Regions from separate parts of the Cellulosimicrobium sp. Marseille-Q8652 genome, predicted to be linked through region 2. Evidence: predicted binding sites of a transcription regulator. Region 2 holds the regulator's gene; the other holds the start of a gene.
What was found. The regulator LexA, encoded in region 2, represses DNA repair genes until DNA is damaged. The targets are predictions, from matches to a motif close to TCGAACANNTGTTCGA.
Positions count from the first base shown of each region.

Region 1: a site for LexA is predicted at 1,953-1,968, ahead of ACWPWV_RS04485 (HNH endonuclease signature motif containing protein). Genes of this name have one in related genera too.

Region 1 covers NZ_CBCOPS010000001.1:1,015,522-1,019,925, reverse strand. Annotated here, with positions in the region: gene ACWPWV_RS04495 (AAA family ATPase) at 1-492, opposite strand, end outside; gene ACWPWV_RS04490 (phosphoribosylaminoimidazolesuccinocarboxamide synthase) at 583-1,503, shown strand; gene ACWPWV_RS04485 (HNH endonuclease signature motif containing protein) at 1,532-1,864, opposite strand; gene ACWPWV_RS04480 (PadR family transcriptional regulator) at 2,079-2,453, shown strand; gene ACWPWV_RS04475 (hypothetical protein) at 2,450-3,061, shown strand; gene purS (phosphoribosylformylglycinamidine synthase subunit PurS) at 3,269-3,556, shown strand; gene purQ (phosphoribosylformylglycinamidine synthase subunit PurQ) at 3,556-4,278, shown strand; gene ACWPWV_RS04460 (GNAT family N-acetyltransferase) at 4,275-4,404, shown strand, end outside.
Region 2 covers NZ_CBCOPS010000002.1:1,676,912-1,681,315, forward strand. Annotated here, with positions in the region: gene nrdR (transcriptional regulator NrdR) at 1-261, opposite strand, end outside; gene ACWPWV_RS17515 (LysM peptidoglycan-binding domain-containing protein) at 653-1,045, opposite strand; gene lexA (transcriptional repressor LexA) at 1,444-2,172, shown strand; gene ACWPWV_RS17525 (L-lactate dehydrogenase) at 2,275-3,270, opposite strand; gene ACWPWV_RS17530 (ATP-dependent DNA helicase) at 3,317-4,404, opposite strand, start outside.

The sequences.
Region 1 (4,404 bases), on a different contig from region 2:
CTGGAGGACGGCGACCGGTGTGCCCGCGTGCGTGAAGAGGTGGAGACCGAAGGAGACTGTCCGTCGGTCGGAGTCCGGTCCCGTCGCCGCGCGCGCGTAGTCCACCGCCCCGACCGGGAACTGCCGCCACAGGGCCGAGTGCTCGACGATCTCCGAGAACGACATGTGCATGCGCTGCTCGCCACCACCGACACCGAGGAGCCGTCCGCCGCCGTGCCGGGCGATCACGACCTCGAGCGCCACGTCCGCGTCGACCTGGCGCAGCGAGGAGACGGTCTCGGAGACGACGGCCAGGCCGCGCGGGTCGGCACCGAGGTGCTCGCGAAGCACGTCCATGACCGAGGGAGCCGATCCGGCCTGCTGTCGCTGGCTGCGCTCGTTCACGACGGCCATGAACGTCGAGAACCTGTCCAGGAAGTCGGCGGTCTGCTCGTCGTCGGCGAAGTCTTCGGCAGACGTGGGCGCGGACGCGGCGGAGGGCGTGAGAGGCATGGTGCGAAACTAGGGCCCGTGACTCACACGCCACGGGACCACACGCCGCCGCTCTCGCTCGGCGAGGCCGACGCGTTCGACACCGCCACGCTGGAGCTGCCGGGCTGGCGCCACGTCTACTCGGGCAAGGTCCGCGACCTCTACGAGCCGGACCTGCCCGCCGTCGGCGGGGTGCACCCCCTCGGCGACGTGGTCCTCGTCGTGGCGAGCGACCGGGTCAGCGCGTACGACCACGTGCTGTCGCCCGGCATCCCGGACAAGGGCGTCGTGCTCACGCAGCTCAGCCTGTGGTGGTTCGAGCAGCTCGCCGACCTCGTGCCGAACCACGTCGTGTCGACCGAGGTGTCGGCCGAGCCCGGTGACGGGCTCGTGCCCGACGTCGTCGCGGGCCGGGCGATGATCTGCCGACGGCTGGACATGTTCCCGGTCGAGTGCGTCGCGCGGGGCTACCTCACGGGCTCGGGGCTCGTCGAGTACCGCGCGGGCGGGGCCGTGTGCGGCGTGCCGCTGCCGGACGGCCTGGTCGACGGCTCTCGCCTGCCGGCGCCGATCTTCACGCCCGCGACGAAGGCGGCCGTGGGGGAGCACGACGAGAACGTCTCGTTCGAGGTCGTGGCCGAGCAGGTCGGCGTCGAGGACGCGACGCGCCTGCGCGACCTCACGCTCGCGGTGTACGCGCGGGCCGACGAGATCGCGCGCGAGCGCGGCGTGATCCTCGCGGACACCAAGCTGGAGTTCGGGGTCGACCCGACCACGGGGGCGACGGTCCTCGGGGACGAGGTCCTGACGCCCGACTCGTCGCGGTTCTGGCCCGCGGACCAGTGGGACCCCGGCCGTGCGCAGCCCAGCTTCGACAAGCAGTACGTGCGCGACTGGCTGACCTCGCCGGAGTCGGGCTGGGACCGGTCGGCCGACGCGCCGCCCCCGCCGCTGCCCGCGGTCGTCGTGGCGCGCACGCGCGACCGGTACCTCGAGGCCTACGAGCGGCTCACAGGTTCGCCGCTGGCCTGAGGCCCTCCCTCGCGTCCGTCCCCGACGGTCAGGCGGTCCGCGCTCCGGCGCGCAGGTAGGTGTGCCCGCTCGGCGCCGTCCACCGGACCGTGCCGTCGTGCAGGAGCGCGGGGCGCCACCCGTCGCGTGCCCGCACCACGTGGTGGTGCCGGCACAGCGCGACGAGGTTGTCCGCGGCGTGCGCGGAGTCGTCGCCCGGCCGGGGCGCGACCACGTGGTCGAGGTCGCACCGGAACGCCGGCACGGCGCACCCCGGGAACGTGCACGTGACGTCCCGTGCGAGGACGGCGGCGACCGTGCGCACCGAGGGGCGGCCCGTCGGCGCGAGGTCGGTGTTCGGGGGGAGGGGTGGTGCAGCCAAGACCGGTCTCCGTCCGCTGGCATGGTGAGCGTGCGAGGACGGAGAAGGGGCAGGACCCCGCCCTCGCACGCGTGGTCGAGCGTGCGTCTCGAACACGTGTTCGATAGTAGCTGCACCCTCTGACAGTGTCCCGCCGGAACCCGGCGGTGGTGCGACGGCGTCAGCCGGCGCCACTCTCTTGGCGCCATAGGTCGTCGTGCGATATATATCGCCCATGGCCAGGGTGACGGACGGCGGGTTCCGCATGACGGAGCAGTCGTACCTCGTGCTGCTCGCGCTCGTCGCGGAGCGGCGTCACGGGTACGCCGTCATCCAGGCCGTCCGAGAGCTCTCGGACGGGCGCACGCGGCTCGGCGCGGGGACGCTCTACGGGAACCTCGACCGGCTCGTCGCTGCCGGTCTCGTCGAGGCGGTGGGGGAGGAGGTCGTCGACGGGCGGCTGCGCCGCTACTACAGGGCGACCGACGACGGGCGACGCGCCGCCCGCGCGGAGACCGTGCGCCTGGCCGAGCTCACCGAGCAGGCGCGACGCTCGCTCTCCCGGCTGCCCGGTGTGGACGGCGCCGCCCCCGCCGGAGGCCCGGCATGACGCCGGAAGGCCGTCCCGGCGCGCAGCAGGGCGGGGACGAGCCCCGTCGTCACGAGGGTGACGGCGGCCGGTACGCGCGCTCCGCGCGGTTCTGGCTCAGGGCCTACCCGCGCCGGTGGCGCGACGCGCACGGCGACGAGGCGCTCGGGGTGCTGCTCGACCTCGCGCCCGCTCCCGACGACGCGTCCACGGCGAGGGGGATCGGCGCTCGCGAGGCGTGGGGGCTGGTGCGAGCGGGGTGGGGTCTGCGCCGGCGCGAGCACCCGCCACTCGGGCGGTGGCTGCTCTACCGCATGTTCGACGCGCGGCTTCCCGCCCGCTACTGGTGGTGGGTGGCGGACGACATCCACGGCACGTTGTTCTCGTGGCGCACGAAGGCGTTGAACATGGCGATCGTGCTCGCGATCTGGTTCGGCGTGCCAGCGCTGCAGGGCTGGCTGTTCGGGCAGAGCCCCGTGACGTTCTCGCCGTGGATCGTCCTCGTGGTCCTGGCCGGCTCCGCCCTCGCCGGCGCGGTCTGGCGCGAGAGGAACGTCGAGCGCGCCTGGCGCAAGCACGTGCTCGGCGGCAACATCCCCGTCGGCCCCTCGCGCGCCGTCGGGTCGTGACGCAGGCCGCTGGGTCAGGCAGCGGGACACCGTGCGGCAGGCTGTGGACGACGGACGGGACGCGAGCGGGGCGCGGGTAGACTGGCCGCGGAATCCCGCCGTCGGCTCCCGCTCGCTCACGCCGTGACGTGCCGCCACGTGCAGCACGCGCCCGTGACCGGGATCCCGGAGCCCCGGCCCTCCCGAACTCTTCGCCAAGGAGCACCCGTGGGACGCGTCGTCGTCGAGGTCATGCCCAAGCCCGAGATCCTGGACCCGCAGGGCAAGGCCGTCGTCGGGGCGCTGCCTCGCCTCGGCTTCACCCAGTTCACGTCCGTCCGCCAGGGCAAGCGGTTCGAGCTCGAGGTCGAGGGCGACGTGACGCCCGAGGTCCTCGCGGCCGCGCAGGAGGCCGCCCTGACGGTGCTGTCCAACCCGGTCATCGAGGACGTGGTCCGCGTGGCCGACGCCGTGACCGACGCGGCCGGCACCGTCGCCTCCGAGGGCCTCGCCTGATGAGGGCGCCCACGTCGCTCGCGACGGCCAGGATCGGCGTCGTCACGTTCCCGGGCACCCTCGACGACCGCGACGCGGCCCGCGCCGTGCGCCTCGCCGGCGGCGAGGCCGTCCCGCTGTGGCACGCCGACGCGGACCTGCACGGCGTCGACGCCGTCGTCCTGCCCGGCGGATTCTCCTACGGGGACTACCTGCGCGCCGGTGCCATCAGCCGGTTCGCGCCGGTCATGGAGTCGCTCGTCGACGCGGCGCAGGGCGGGCTGCCGGTGCTCGGCATCTGCAACGGCTTCCAGGTGCTCACCGAGGCGCACCTGCTGCCGGGCTCGATGATCAAGAACGACCACCTGCACTTCCTGTGCCGGGAGCAGGTCCTCGTCGTCGAGAACGCCGAGACGGCCTGGACCCGCGACTACTCCGCCGGCCAGCGCATCACGATCCCGCTGAAGAACCAGGACGGGCAGTTCGTCGCCGACGACCGCACCCTCGACGAGCTCGAGGGGGAGGGTCGCGTGGTGTTCCGCTACGACGGCTGGAACCCCAACGGGTCGCGCCGCGACATCGCCGGCATCTCGAACGCGGCGGGCAACGTGGTGGGCCTCATGCCGCACCCGGAGCACGCCGTGGAGGCCGGCTTCGGCCCGGCCTCGGAAGCCGGCCCGCGCGCGGGCACGGACGGGCTCGGCTTCTTCACCTCGGTGCTGAGCGCGCTCGTCCACGCGTGAGCGTCGTCGCTCGCACGGCCGACGGCGGGCCGGCCGTCGGGTCGGCGGGCGTCACCGTGGTCGTCGTACCCGGGGACGACGCCGACGCGCTCGCCCTGTTCGCACGGCAGCAGGCCGAGCTCGCGG
Region 2 (4,404 bases):
CCGCTGGGCGAGGAGCGCGAGGTCGTCCTCGTTGACGGGTCGACCCTGGCACGCCTTGCGGACGCCGTTGACGATCTTCTCGCGCGAGAACGGCTCCGTCACACCGGACCGCTTGACGACGGACAGGCTCGCCGTCTCGATCGTCGTGAAGCGTCGCTGGCACTGCGGGCACTGACGACGACGGCGGATGGACGCACCGTCGTCCGACGTGCGGGAGTCGACGACACGTGAGTCCGCATGACGGCAGAACGGGCAGTGCATGGCGACTCTCCTCGGCTGGGGGTTCCGCGGCACTCGCAGGGCGAGAGCGGCGCGACGAACGTATGCCGCCGCCCCGCGACGGTGCAACACGCCGACGCCCGCGCGACGGTGCGGAACCGGGGACGCCGCCGTCCGGAGACGCAGAACGGGGGCGACCGGTCTCCGGTCGCCCCCGTCGGGACGCCCCCGTCCCCATCTCGCGCGCGACTCGCCTCGCACGCGCCGACGTGCTCAGGGGTGGCGGCTGACCGCCGACCCCGCCTCCCGCCCGGCCCCCCAGCCTGGCGAGTGAGGTGACACTAACTTAGGGCCGCCTAATCGTCAGCGCAAGCCCCGGAGAGCACCTGATCGCGCCGCACCGCGTGTCCTGGGTCACAGAACGTCCGGTGCCTCAGCCGTCGACCGGGAGCAGCAGCCGCTGCCCTGCCGCGAGCCCCGAGGACGACAGGCCGTTGAGGTCGACGATCCGCGCCACGACGTCGCGCACGTCCTCACCGGGATCCGCGAGGCGTGCGGCGTGGTCCCACAGCGTCTCTCCCGCGGCGACCACGTGGACGCGCACCTCCTCCGGCTCTCCCGCCGAGCCGGCGACCGCGCTCCCGACCCGTGCGCCCAGCACGACGAGCACCGCGAGGAGGAGCACCAGGACGACCCGGCCCCGGCGGGTCAGCCGGAGCGGCGCCTCGGGAGCGCCCCCCGTGCGGCGCACCGTCCCGGCCTGACGCCGCGCACCGCGGTCCGACCGGTCCAGCCGGCCGTCCCACCCTGTCGTCACACTCGTCATCACTGCCTCCGTCCCTCGCCGGCGCCGGAGCGCCTTCCCCGGTCGCTCCGGCCCGGCGAGGTCTGCGTCGTCGACCCGGGAGCCGGATCGAACACCTGTGCGTAGAACACCTGTACGAAGGTCTATCACGATCCACCCACGGAGTCGAGACATGCTCGAACAGATGTTTGATTCGTGGTGCGCTCTCCCCTAACCTGGGACCAGGTCGGTTCGCCGGACATGTCCACCGGACACGTCCGGCCCGGAGCGCCTCCCGCCAGGGACGACGCACCGGGCACGGGTCGACCGGCGCCCCGGCCACGCCGCGGGCGCCACCGACGGAGGGCGGCGTGCCGTACGGGGTGCAGGTTCCCTGCGACCGGGGCGTCGACCGCGAGGCGACGAGGGCGGAGACCACGATGGCGGGACGCGGCAGGGACACGGGTGCGGGGCTCGCCGAGGTGCGCGAGCTCCCCGACGGCACGGCGGGCAGCGACGGCCTGACACCACGGCAGCGCCTCGTCCTCGACACGATCCGTTCGTGCGTCGAGCAGCGCGGGTATCCCCCGAGCATGCGGGAGATCGGCGAGGCCGTCGGGCTCACGAGCCCCTCCTCGGTCAAGCACCAGCTCACCACGCTCGAGCGCAAGGGGTACCTGCGCCGGGACCCGAACCGTCCGCGCGCCATCGAGGTCGTGCAGCCGGACGACGGCCGCCGCGCCGCTCCCCTCGTCCGCGTCGCCGACGAGCAGGTGCACGACGAGGCGCACCCCCTGCCGTCCTACGTCCCGGTGGTCGGCCGGATCGCCGCGGGCGGCCCGATCCTCGCGGAGCAGGTCGTCGAGGACGTCTTCCCGCTGCCGCGCCAGCTCGTCGGGGACGGTGAGCTCTTCCTGCTCCGCGTGCAGGGCGACTCGATGGTCGACGCCGCGATCTGCGACGGCGACTGGGTCGTGGTGCGTCGGCAGAACGTCGCCGAGAACGGCGAGATCGTCGCGGCGATGATCGACGGCGAGGCGACCGTCAAGACGTTCAAGCGCAGCGGCGGGCACGTGTGGCTGATGCCCCACAACTCCGCGTACGACCCGATCCCCGGCGACGACGCGCAGGTGCTCGGGCGCGTCGTGTCGGTCCTGCGCAGCCTCTGACGGACCGGTCCGTCCGCGCCGCGGCCGCCGGCCCGGCCGCTCCCCCACGACGACGGGCCGGCGATCCCTCCCGCGGGATCGCCGGCCCGTCGTCGCGTGCTCCTAGAGGCCGAACCGCCGCGCGACCGCGCGCAGGGACTCCGCGGAGCCCTGGAGACCTGTCAGCTCCGCGTCGGACAGCGGGACGTCGACACGCTCGCTCGCGCCGCGGCGGTCGAGCAGCGTCGGCAACGACAGGCACACGTCGTGGATCCCGTAGTCGCCGTCCAGGAGCGTCGAGACGGGCAGGAGCCGGTGCTCGTCGCCCAGGACCGCCTCGATGATGCGCGTCGCGGCGAGGCCGACGGCGTAGTTGGTCGCGCCCTTGCCCTCGATGATCCGGTAGGCCGACTCGACCACCTCACGGGCGATCGCCTCGCGCGCGTCCTCGGAGAGCGGCGGGTGGCCGGCGATCCCCGGCCACTCGAGCAGCGGGACACCGCCGATCGTCGCCGAGCTCCAGAGCGGGATCTCGCTGTCGCCGTGCTCGCCGGCGATGTAGGCGTGGACGTTCTGGACCGCGACGCCGCAGTGCTGCGCGACGAGGAACCGCAGCCGCGACGAGTCGAGCACCGTCCCGCTGCCGAAGAGCCGCTCCGGCGGCAGGCCGGAGAACTTCAGGGCGGCGTACGTGACGATGTCGACGGGGTTGGTGACCATGACGTAGACGGCGTCCGGCGCGACCTCCACGAGCCCCGGCAGGATCGTGCGCATGAGACCGATCGTGCCCTCCGCGAGGTCGAGCCGGGTCTGCCCCTGCTTCTGCTTCGCACCGGCGGTCACGACCACGACGTCCGCGCCCGCGCACACCGCGACGTCGTCGGAGCCCTCGACCCTCGCCATGGGCATGAACTGGATGCCGTGCTGGAGGTCGAGGACCTCGGCGTCGACCTTGGCACGGTTGACGTCGAGCATCGCGACCGTGCGGGCCGCCCCGCGCATGAGCGCCGCGTACGCGAGGGTCGACCCGACCGCCCCCGCCCCGACGATCGCGAGCTTCGTCGTCCGGGCTCCCGCCGGCGGGACCGGTCCCCCTGCACGCTCCTCGGGGATGGGCATGGTGGTGCCTGCGTCGGTCATCGCGCCTCCGTCTCGTGGGTTGCGCTCAGCCTAGGGCGGCGAGGCGTCGCAGCGCAGCGGCAGCGACCTCGCGGTCGGTCGTCTGCCAGAACCCCGGCATCGAGCGCGTGAGGAACGTGCCGTAGCGCGCCGTGACGAGACGGGGGTCGAGCACGGCCACCACGCCGCGGTCGGTCGTCGAACGGACCAGGCGCCCCGCGCCCTGCGCGAGCAGGAGCGCGGCGTGCGTCGCGGACACCTGCATGAACCCGTTCCCGCCGGCGGCCTCGACCGCGCGGGCGCGCGCCGACCGCACCGGGTCGTCCGGCCGGGGGAACGGGATGCGGTCGATGAGCACGAGCTGGCACGACGGGCCGGGCACGTCCACGCCCTGCCACAGGGAGAGCGTCCCGAACAGGCAGGTCGCCGGGTCGTCGGCGAACTCGCGCACGAGCGTCGGGAGCTGGTCGTCCCCCTGGCACAGCACGGGGACGTCGAGCCGCTCGCGCATCGCCTCGGCCGCCGCGACCGCGGCGCGACGCGACGAGAACAGGCCGAGGGTGCGGCCGCCGGCCGCCTCGACGAGCGCCGCGATCTCGTCGAGCTGGTGCTCGGTCGCGGCCTCCCGCCCGGGTGTCGGCAGGTGCTTCGCGACGTAGAGGATCCCCTGGCGCGGGTAGTCGAACGGGCTGCCGACGTCGAGGCCACGCCAGGACGGCGCCTCCTCGCCGTCCGACGCGCCCCCGCCCAGCCCGAAGGTACGGGCGACGGCGTCGAAGGTCCCGCCGAGGGCGAGCGTCGCGGACGTGAAGACCCCGGTGCGCTCGGTGAGGAGGTGGGTACGGATGAGACCCGCGACCCCCAGGGGCGCCGCGTGCAGCCGGCTCGCGCCCTCGCCGAACCGGTCGGCCGACCAGCCGCCCTCGCCGGGCCGCGAGCACCAGAGGACGTCGTGCCCGGTCGGGTCCCCGGCCATCCGCTCGGCGACCTCGAACAGCTGGAGCATCGCCGACTGCGCCATCTTCAGGCCCGTGTCCGGGGTCGCGGGCTTCTGGACGCCCGTCTCGGGCTTGAGGCGCGAGAGCACCTCGCGCGCCGCGTCGCGCACGGCCGCGACGGCGTCGCGCGCGCCGT